2 regions of the Pseudomonas sp. TSO6 genome follow, and region 1 is predicted to be linked to the other one. Evidence: riboswitches for the same ligand, from Rfam matches in the RefSeq annotation. Region 1 holds a riboswitch; the other holds the start of a gene.
What was found. A riboswitch is a leader RNA that binds a small molecule or an ion and turns the genes downstream of it on or off. The one in region 1 is predicted to bind thiamine pyrophosphate.
Positions count from the first base shown of each region.

Region 2: linked by a shared signal. The riboswitch ahead of thiC (phosphomethylpyrimidine synthase ThiC) and the one ahead of ACN6NG_RS13590 (TenA family protein) in region 1 are both predicted to bind thiamine pyrophosphate.

Region 1 covers NZ_JBLZWV010000033.1:151,505-156,653, forward strand. The annotation lists gene ACN6NG_RS13585 (Ig-like domain-containing protein) at 1-2,784, opposite strand, end outside; TPP riboswitch at 3,035-3,149, shown strand; gene ACN6NG_RS13590 (TenA family protein) at 3,228-3,875, shown strand; gene tenA (thiaminase II) at 3,872-4,537, shown strand; gene codB (cytosine permease) at 4,898-5,149, shown strand, end outside.
Region 2 covers NZ_JBLZWV010000069.1:77,665-82,813, reverse strand. The annotation lists gene waaA (lipid IV(A) 3-deoxy-D-manno-octulosonic acid transferase) at 1-432, shown strand, start outside; gene ACN6NG_RS27275 (TolC family outer membrane protein) at 585-2,018, opposite strand; TPP riboswitch at 2,179-2,285, shown strand; gene thiC (phosphomethylpyrimidine synthase ThiC) at 2,441-4,321, shown strand; gene cytX (putative hydroxymethylpyrimidine transporter CytX) at 4,487-5,149, shown strand, end outside.

The DNA.
Region 1 (5,149 bases):
GTCATGGCCTTTGGTACGGAAGGTTGGCAGGCCCACCGAAGCCATGTATTGCACGCCATCCCACCCTGGCAGCGGGGTCGGCATTACCTGGAACTGCCCCGGGTGCTCAATGTCCCAGCGCAGCAGCATCGACGAGTCCTCATGCTGGGTGTTGTGGCAGTGCTCCATGTAGGTACCCGCGAACTCGCGGAAGCGAATGGCCATTTCCACTTCTTCCGACGAATCAGTCTCCGGCCCGATGCGGTACACGTCCTTGCGCGCCCATTTTTCCCATTCAGGTGGTGCCTTGCCGTCGCGGCTGAGAATCACGCCTTCCTCGAAGTGCACGTGTACTGGGTGGCTCCAGCCATCGCCACCGTTGACGATTTTCCACACTTCCAGGGTGCCGTCCCCGCTGAAACCACCGTCAGTAGACTGATTGGCCAATTGCGGTGCAGCAGTGATGCGTCGTGGGTCCATGCTGTAACCGAAGCCACCATCGGTCTTGATGGTCCACGGCTTGGTGTCGGTACCGTCGGAGCGGCCAAAGATGAATTCGCGGTGGCGGGCATCCTTGAGCTTGGCCAGGTCGGCGGCAGAGTTGCGGTCAATGGGCAGCGGCAGCATTTTCAGGCCTGCGGCCTTGCCTGGCTTGGCTGGCTCGTAGGCCACCGGGTCCATGCTCAGGTCCTGGCCGGTGTAAGGCTGCACCAGCAATTGCAGGAACTTGCCGACTGCGGGGTCGCCGTTGTCCCACTGCGGGCCTTTGCTGGTCTGCTTGATCACCGCCTTGTATTTGCCCGACAGCACATCGGCCAGTGAAATGGCAGCTTCCGGGCCCTTGCCGGTGCGGTGCTCCTGGAGGTTGACGAAGTACAACTTGTCGCCGGCCTTGATGCCGTTCTTGGCAAAGTTGATGATGATGTCGTAGCGCTCGGCGATGGCTTGCAGCGGCAGGATGCCATTGTTGTCTTGCAGGTTGCCGTCGCCGTTGAGGTCCAGGGTGCCGTCGAATGGCACGGCGTGTTCCATGATGTTGCCGTCGTTGGCGATCATGTGGAACGGCACCCGCGCATATGAAAGGTTGGAACCGGAGGGGCCTTTGAACTCACCGCTGGTCCCGGCAATTTCCCGCACCACGGCAAACTTGAAGTAGCGCGATACCGAGCCGTTGAGGATACGGAAGCGGTAGCTGCGCGCACGTACCTTTAGCTTGGGCTGATACTGCCAGTTGACCAGAATCTGGTCGCCGAGGAAGCCATCGGTGTTGAACGGGTTGAACCACAGCTGGCCGTTGGCATCCCAGGCCTTGTCGGCAATCATCAGGTTGACGTCATAGTCACGGTTGCCCCACGGCATGCCCGAGCCGCTGGGGAAACGCAGGTTTACGCCATCCTGCAGGGCCTCGTTACCGCGGTCCAGCGCACTGTAGTAGTTCATCATCACGGCGTTGCCCTTGTAGACGTTCTGCGCCGTGAAATCCATCATGTGGTCGTGGAACCAGTGCGTGCTCATGGTTTCACGCCAGTCACCGCGGATCTTGATACTGCCGTTCTGGCAGGTTTTGAGGCCCGGCGTGGCGTCGTTGACGAACAAGGTTTCACCCGGCGAGCAGGGGAAGGCCGCACGCGGATCCTGGGCACGGGTGTTGATGGTGTCGTAGCCGGCCAGTTGCACCGGCCAACGGTAGTCGTAGTACTGGCCGGGGAAGAAGTAAGCGTTGGCAAAACCATCGCTCTCAGCCGGGGAGTGGCCATTATGCTCGTGGGTCGAGATGGTGTGCAGGCCAAAGCCGCCGTTGGCAGAGGGGTCGATAGGCAAGGCGTTGTAATGGCGCATCAGGATCGGCTGACCATAGCGCACCATCAGCAGCTTGGCCGGGAAGGTGCCGTCGAATGTCCACAGTGATTTATGGTTCTGCAAGGGCATGTTCGGGTGAAACCGCGTGTCGATGCCCTTGGTGGTGCCCAGGGTGGTCGGGATGTCGGAGGTCTGGTAATACAGGCCGCCAGGCGCGAACTCGCCAACCGCATAATTGTGCAGCTGTTTACGGTCACGCAGACCGAGGTTGATGCGCGCACCGGCTTGGGCGGTCTTGAACGCCGCCTGTGGGTAGAACTCGTTCCAGCGCTGGTGCGACCAGGCTTTTCCTGGCGGCCGGCCTTCGGCAGGCGAGCCGACCGGCTGGCGGTTGAGGAACATCTCGATCTGCGCCTTCCAGGGGTTGCGGTCCAGCACATTGGCGTACTGGGCCGGGAACGGGTAAAGGCCGGGTTGCTTGAGAAACGCCTCAAGTGCCGTGCCACTTGGCCCGCTGCGCGCGACTACGTTGGGGTCTTGGGCGGGGGCCGCGCCGAGGGTGGGTACAGGGAAGGTCAGCTCGGGCGCCGGCGTGGTCGGGTCCAGCTTCTCTGGCCCGAATTCTTCGAACAGCAGCAATTGCTGGGTGAAGGGCTGCGCACCGAACAACGGGCTGGGCTTGCCGTTGGTGGGGTACCTGTCCGAGGTTTGCAGGGCGGGCGGCAGCACGTTGTCGATGCGCACCGTATTGCGGTCGCCGTATGCGCCATTGATCAGTTCAAGCGAGCCCTGGTTGGCTTCTGGCAAGGTGTTGAGGTTGAGCAAGGCCGGGGTCGGGTCGGCAGGCTGATCGGTGTAGGCCGATGGGTCGGTCGGCGACGGTTGACTGTTGTCGTCCATGGGTGAGGCCATGGCCGTGATCAGTCCGAGGCTGACCATTAGCGCAGTGACGGAAGACAGCATCCATGCGTGCCCTGTAGGGTGGATCACGGCAGGTTTTTTCATTGCCTTGTGCCTCGCTCGCGGCTCTATGGCTCCAAGCCATCAATGGCGTTTTGCCCGTTAAAAGGCCCTGAGCAACGGCTGTGCCAACAGTTATTTCGGTAATGCTTTGTTAAACAAATCCTTGTGGCGCCTGATGCCCGCGAAATGACGGGGCGTCAAAAATGGGTATAAGTCCCCACTAGCGGGTACCCAATGCCCATTGGTTGGGGGGATTGGGGCGTGACACCCCTGGCGCGCTGGGGTATATCTGTTGGCCACCAAGGGGAGCCCAGCAGAGGGCTGAGAAACCGCTGAAGGCTGCAGCGCGGTGACCCTTCGAACCTGATCCGGATCATGCCGGCGAAGGGATGGGGCTTGTTACCTGCCTTTTTGCCGGCCTCACTGCGAGGCCCGTCCATGTCAACTGCCAAGGTCTCGCTGTCACCTTCATCAAGGACAGCAACATGACCGAACGTTTCAGCCAGTCCCAGCGCCGCCAAAGCGAGCCGACCTGGTCGGCGGCCGTTGGCCACCGTTTCGTGACCCAATTGTGCGACGGCAGCCTACCGGACCCGATCATGGTCGACTATCTGGTGCAGGACCATCGCTTTCTCGACAGCTTCCTGACCCTGCTCGGCGCGGCCATCGCCACCGCCGATACGTTCGAGGCGCGCCTGCGCTTTGGCCGCTTTGCCGGGATGATTTCAAGCGATGAGAACACCTACTTCCTGCGCGCTTTCGAAGCCCTGGATGTAAGCCCGGCGCAACGCATTGAGCCGGCTGATACCGCGCCAACCGCAGGTTTCAAGGCGATCATGCGCGAAGCGGCAGCCACCCGCTCATACGCCGCGGCCTTGGCGGTACTCAACGTTGCCGAAGGCCTGTACCTGGACTGGGCGCTGAAGGCGCCAAAACCGATGCCGGACAACTTTGTCCATGCCGAGTGGATCACCCTGCACGACAACCCCGCATTCCAGAGCTTCGTTGCATTCCTGCAGGCAGAGCTGGACCGTGTCGGCCCGCAGCACGCCGCACTGGCCAGTGACTTCTACCAGCGCACTGTTGCGCTGGAGCTGGCCTTCTTCGATGCCGTTTACCCGGAGGGCAAATGAGCATGGATATCTTCGATCGCCTCAAGTCTGCAGCCACGCCACAGTGGCACAGCTACGTAGACCATGACTTCGTGCGGCAGATGGGTGAGGGCACGCTGAGTGAGGCAGCGTTCCGCACTTACCTGGTACAGGATTACCTGTTCCTCATCCAGTTCGCCCGTGCCTGGGCACTGGCGGCCTACAAGAGCCGTCGCCCGGCCGACATCCGCGCGGCACAGGCCGGGCTGGCGGCGATTCTGGATGAAACCGAACTGCACTTGCGCCTGTGCGCCCGCTGGGGGCTGACCCAGGGCGATATCGAGGCCGCGCCAGAGCATCAGGCCACGGTGGCATACACCCGCTACGTGCTGGACTGCGGCGCTGCCGGCGACCTGCTGGAGCTGCACGTGGCACTGGCACCCTGCGTGATCGGCTATGCCGAGATCGGCCGGACCCTGGCCGACCGGGTTGGCGATTTGAGCAACCACCCGTACCGCGAGTGGATTGGCGAATATGCCGGGGAAGGCTATCAGGGTGTGGCGGCAGCTGCGCGCAAGCACCTGGATGAGCTGGCGGCGCGGAGCATGACCGAGCAGCGGTTTGCCGAGTTGGTGGGGATTTTTGGCCAGGCGTCCAGCCTGGAGGCGGACTTCTGGCAGATGGGCCTGGACGGGGTGGCGTAGCCACCCGGGGCCGCTTTGCGCCCCATCGCCGGCAAGCCGGGCTCCCACAGGGACCGCGTAATGATTGAAGGGTTGCACCGTACCTGTGGGAGCTCGGCTTGCCGGCGATGGGCTGCGCAGCAGGCCCAAAGTGCTTGGTCGACTGGGTGAATCCTACCTAGCCCAAGCCCGCTTTGGTGCATGAATGCCTCAAAATAAGTCGTTCAGCACACCTTCATAACGCCGAAATGCGACTTTAATGTTCACAGTGCACATCACCTCCTGGGCTGCCTGCCCGATTTGATTCCGGGTTTCGGCCCTCGAAAAAGCGGCCCGCATATTGCTCTTCCAGCTCCCAACTACCACCCGGAGCCCCGTGCAATGAGCTCACCCAGCGAATTCCCCCTCAGCGAAGCCCCGCAATCCGCCCGCAAGGGCCTGCTGCCGATTGCCATGGTCTTGTTCAGCTTTACCTTTTTCACCGGCACGATGTTCGCCGGTGGCAAGCTGGGCATGGCTTTCAATTTTGTCGACATGTTGTGGGTGGCCACCGTCGGCAACAGCTTGCTGGCGATGTATGCCGCAGCGTTGGCATTCATCGCTTCGCGCAGCGGGCTGAATACCGTACTGATG
Region 2 (5,149 bases), on a different contig from region 1:
CATGCGCTGTGCAGCGAACAATTCACCACCGTGCGCCGTTCTTCGGCAGCCCCGGTCGATGCGCAAATCCGCGTGTTGCTGGGCGACACCATGGGTGAGTTGCTGTTCCTCTACGCGCTGGCTGATATTGCCTTTGTCGGCGGTAGCCTGGTGCCGACCGGTGGGCACAACCCGCTGGAGCCGGCGGCGCTGGCCTTGCCGGTGCTGATGGGGCCGCATGTGTTCAACTTCCTTGAAATCAGCGCGATGTTGCGTGAAGCGGGGGCGTTGCAGCAGGTGGACGATGCCGACGGGCTGGCCGGGGCGGTGCGGCGGCTGGTCGAGTTGCCGCAGGATGCGCAGCGCATGGGCGAGGCGGGCAGGGCGGTGATGCAGGCCAATCAGGGCGCGTTGCAGCGCTTGCTCGATGGCCTGGATGCGCTTATCCGCTGACTTTTGCTTTGGTTTTCCTGGCCTCATCGCCGGCAAGCCAGCTCCCACAGGGGCTGCACAAGGCTTGAGGCCAGTGAGGAACCTGTGGGAGCTGGCTTGCCGGCGATGAGGCCATCAAAAGCAACCCGGTCTGTGAGCAATACACCCCTATTTCAAGGGCGGCGCTCAAAGTTCTTGGCCGCTGCTGCAGCCAAGTCTGGCGGCAGGAAGTCCTTGTCCGGGTTGTAGTCCGGTTTCAGGTAGCGCTTGAGGTCCTGCAGGTCTTGCGGGCTGAGGGTGCCGGCCGCCTGTTTCAGGCTCAGGTTGTCGAGGATGTAGTCATAGCGGCTGTTGTTGTAGTCGCGCACCGAGGTGTACAGCTGGCGCTGGGCATCGAGCACGTCGACGATGTTGCGGGTACCCACCTGGTAGCCGATTTCGGTGGCTTCCAGCGCGCTCTGGTTGGAGATGATCGACTGTTTGCGTGCTTGCACCTGTTCCACGTCGGTGTTCACCGCGCGGTGCAGGTTGCGGGTGTTTTCCACCACCTGGCGGCGCAGGCTTTCACGCTGCTGTTCGCTCTGGCTCAGGCGCTGGTAGGCCTCGCGTACCTGCGAGCTGGTCAGGCCGCCGCTGTAGATCGGGATATTCAGCTGCAGGCCGACGCTGGTCTGTTCCACGTCGCCGCTGTAGCGCACGCCCAGCTGCGAAGGGTTGGTAAAGCCCAGGTTGTCGTTGTCACCCTTCTGGTACTTGGCCACTGCATCCAGGGTCGGCGCATGGCCGGCCTTGCGCTGGCGCAGGGTCTCTTCGGCGGCGGAAACCGCATAGTTGGTGGCCAGCAGGTTGAGGTTCTGGCGGCCGGCGGTTTCGACCCAGGCCTTGGCGTCGTTTGGCGTGGGTACCTGCACCGGCAGGGTATGCACCACGCCTTGGATCGAGGTGTATTCACGGTTGGTCAGGGTGACCAGCGCTTCAAAGGCATCCTGCACCTGGCGCTCGGCGATGATCCGGTTGGCTCGGGCCGTGTCATAGCTGGCCTGGGATTGCAGCACGTCGGTCTTGTCCGACAGGCCCACATCGAAGCGTTCGTTGGACTGATCCAGCTGGCGTTTGAATGCGGCTTCCTCGGCCTTGGTGGCGGCCAGGTTGTCCTGCGCGCGCAGCACGGCAAAGTAGTTTTGCGCGGTTTGCAGGATCAGGTTCTGTTCAGTGGCCGACAGCTCCAGCGCCGCCTGTTCGTTTACCGCTTCAGCGGCCTGCAACTGGAACCAGCGATCAGCGCGGAAGATTGGCTGGGCCAGGGTCGCGCTCCATGAGTTGCCGCTGCGGTTGGAGGTGATGGAAGGCTCGTCCAGCTTGGTGCGGGTGTTCAGCATCTCGGCATCGGCCGAGAGGTTTGGCAGCAACCCGGCGCGGGCCTGCGGTACCACTTCGCGGCGCGCGCCATAATCGGCGCGTGCCGCAGCCAGGTCGGCGTTGTTGTCTACCGCTTCCTGATAAACGCTGACCAGGTCGGTTTTGACTGTCGAGGGCACGTCCACTGCCCAGGCCACTCCGTTGGACGCACAAGACACGGCAATCGCCAGTGAGAGTTTGCGCAGCATAGAGGCAATCCTTGTACGAAATTTAATTACTGAACTGTTGAGTATCGAGTGACGGGCCAGTGTAGTGCCATGCGCCCCTGGCAACAATCGCCCGGTATGCCTTTCATCAACCGCGCATTTACCCGCTTGGCTTTGCCGACCACTCCAGTCTAGACTGCGCATGTTCTTGTCGGGGTGCCTTGAAGCAAAGGCTGAGATCGCAGAGGTGCGGATCCCGTTGAACCTGATCAGGTTAGCGCCTGCGTAGGGAACAAGATTGCTCGCCTTCCCGGGGAGCCTCTTGTGCCAGGTCCGGGAATGTCGCAGCTGCATGCAGCTTCAGGCACCCCCATATCCGGCACTGCACTCGTCCACGGGTGCGTCCGCGCTTTTCAGGTTCTCCCCGACATTCCACTGCTAGGAAGCCGTCTGGAGAGCCTGTGATGACCAAACAAGAAAAAGCGATCAACCTCAGCGAATCGGCACAAGTCGATCAGCAGTCCGTGCAACCGTTCCCGCGCTCGCGCAAGATCTATGTCGAAGGCTCGCGCCCGGACATCCGCGTGCCCATGCGCGAAATCAGCCTGGACGATACCCCGACCGATTTTGGCGGCGAAACCAACGCGCCGGTACTGGTCTACGACACGTCCGGCCCATACACCGACCCCAATGTGATCATCGACGTGCGCAAGGGCCTGGCCGATGTGCGCTCGGCCTGGATCGACGCCCGCGGTGACACCGAGCGCCTGGGCGGGCTCAGCTCCGACTTCGGCCAGCAGCGCCTGAACGACGCCGAACTGGCCAAGCTGCGTTTCGCCCACGTGCGCAACCCGCGCCGTGCCAAGGCTGGCGCCAACGTCTCGCAGATGCACTATGCCCGCCAGGGCATCATCACCGCCGAGATGGAATACGTCGCCATCCGCGAAAACATGAAGCTGCAAGAAGCCCGCGCCGCTGGCCTGCTGAATGAGCAGCACGCCGGCCACAGCTTCGGTGCCAACATCCCGAAAGAAATCACCCCCGAATTCGTCCGCCAGGAAATCGCCCGTGGCCGCGCGATCATTCCGGCCAACATCAACCACCCTGAAGTCGAGCCGATGATCATCGGCCGCAACTTCCTGGTGAAGATCAACGGCAACATCGGCAACAGCGCCCTGGGTTCCTCGATCGAGGAAGAAGTGGCCAAGCTGACCTGGGGCATCCGCTGGGGCTCGGACACGGTCATGGACCTGTCCACCGGCAAGCACATTCACGAAACCCGCGAGTGGATCATCCGCAACTCGCCGGTGCCGATTGGTACCGTGCCGATCTACCAGGCCCTGGAAAAGGTCAACGGCGTGGCCGAAGACCTGACCTGGGAGCTGTTCCGCGACACCCTGATCGAGCAGGCCGAGCAGGGCGTGGACTACTTCACCATCCATGCCGGTGTGCTGCTGCGCTATGTGCCGCTGACCGCCAAGCGCGTGACCGGCATCGTCAGCCGCGGTGGCTCGATCATGGCCAAGTGGTGCCTGGCGCACCACAAGGAAAACTTCCTGTACACGCACTTCGACGAGATCTGCGAAATCATGAAGGCCTACGACGTCAGCTTCTCGCTGGGTGACGGCCTGCGCCCCGGCTCGATCGCCGACGCCAACGACGCTGCGCAGTTCGGTGAGCTGGAAACCCTCGGCGAGCTGACCAAGATTGCCTGGAAGCACGACGTGCAGTGCATGATCGAAGGCCCAGGCCACGTGCCGATGCAGTTGATCAAGGAGAACATGGACAAGCAGCTGGAGTGCTGCGACGAGGCGCCGTTCTACACCCTCGGCCCGCTGACCACCGACATTGCACCGGGCTACGACCACATCACCTCGGGCATTGGTGCGGCGATGATCGGCTGGTTCGGTTGCGCCATGCTCTGCTACGTCACGCCCAAGGAACACCTGGGCCTGCCGAACAAGGACGACGTCAAGACCGGCATCATCACCTACAAGATCGCCGCCCACGCCGCCGACCTTGCCAAGGGCCACCCGGGCGCGCAGATTCGCGACAACGCCCTGTCCAAGGCACGCTTCGAGTTCCGCTGGGAAGACCAGTTCAACCTCGGCCTGGACCCGGACACCGCCCGTGCCTTCCACGACGAGACCCTGCCGAAGGAATCGGCCAAGGTTGCGCACTTCTGCTCGATGTGCGGGCCGAAGTTCTGCTCGATGAAAATCACCCAGGAAGTGCGTGAGTACGCTGCCAAGATCGAGGCCGTGGATGTGACGGTCGAGCAAGGCATGCGTGAGCAGGCCGAGCGTTTCCGCCAGGAAGGCAGCCAGCTGTACCAGAAAGTGTAAGAACGCTGGGGCCGCTGTGCGGCCCCTTCGCGACACAAGGCCGCTCCCACAGGGACCGCACAAGGTTCAAGGCCTGCGCGGCCCTTGTGGGAGCGGCCTTGCGTCGCGATTCGAGGACGAAGTCCTCGCCAAGAACACCAACAACATTGCCGGCGAGCGCCAACCATGACATCACCCAGCCAGTTCTCCCCCGACCACCCGGTCCCCACCCACCAGCGCATCTTCGGCGCCCGCGACCTGTTCTCGTTGTGGTTCTCCCTTGGCATCGGCCTGATGGTGCTGCAAGTCGGCGCCATGCTCGCCCCAGGCCTTGGCCTTGCCGGCGCGGTGCTGGCCATCGCCCTGGGCACCGGCGTGGGTGTGCTGTTGCTGGGCGCGGCCGGTGTCATCGGCAGCGACACCGGTCTTTCGGCCATGGGCACCCTGAAGCTCAGCCTGGGCAGCCATGGTGCGCGCTTGCCGGCTGTGCTCAACCTGCTGCAACTGGTAGGTTGGGGCGCATTCGAGATCATTGTCATGCGCGACGCCGCCAGCCTGCTGGGCGCGCGGGCGTTCGGCGAGGACAGTGCCTGGAACAGCCCGATGCTCTGGACCCTGTGTTTTGGAGCCCTGGCCACCTTGCTGGCCGTCAGCGGGCCGCTGGCCTTCGTGCGCAAGGTGCTGCGCGCCTGGGGTATCTGGGTGCTGCTGGGGGCTTGCCTGTGGCTGACCTGGAATCTGTTCGCCAAGGCCGACCTGGCTGAACTGTGGGGCCGCGCCGGTGACGGTTCGATGTCGCTGGCCGTGGGCTTCGACATCGTCATCGCCATGCCGCTGTCCTGGCTGCCG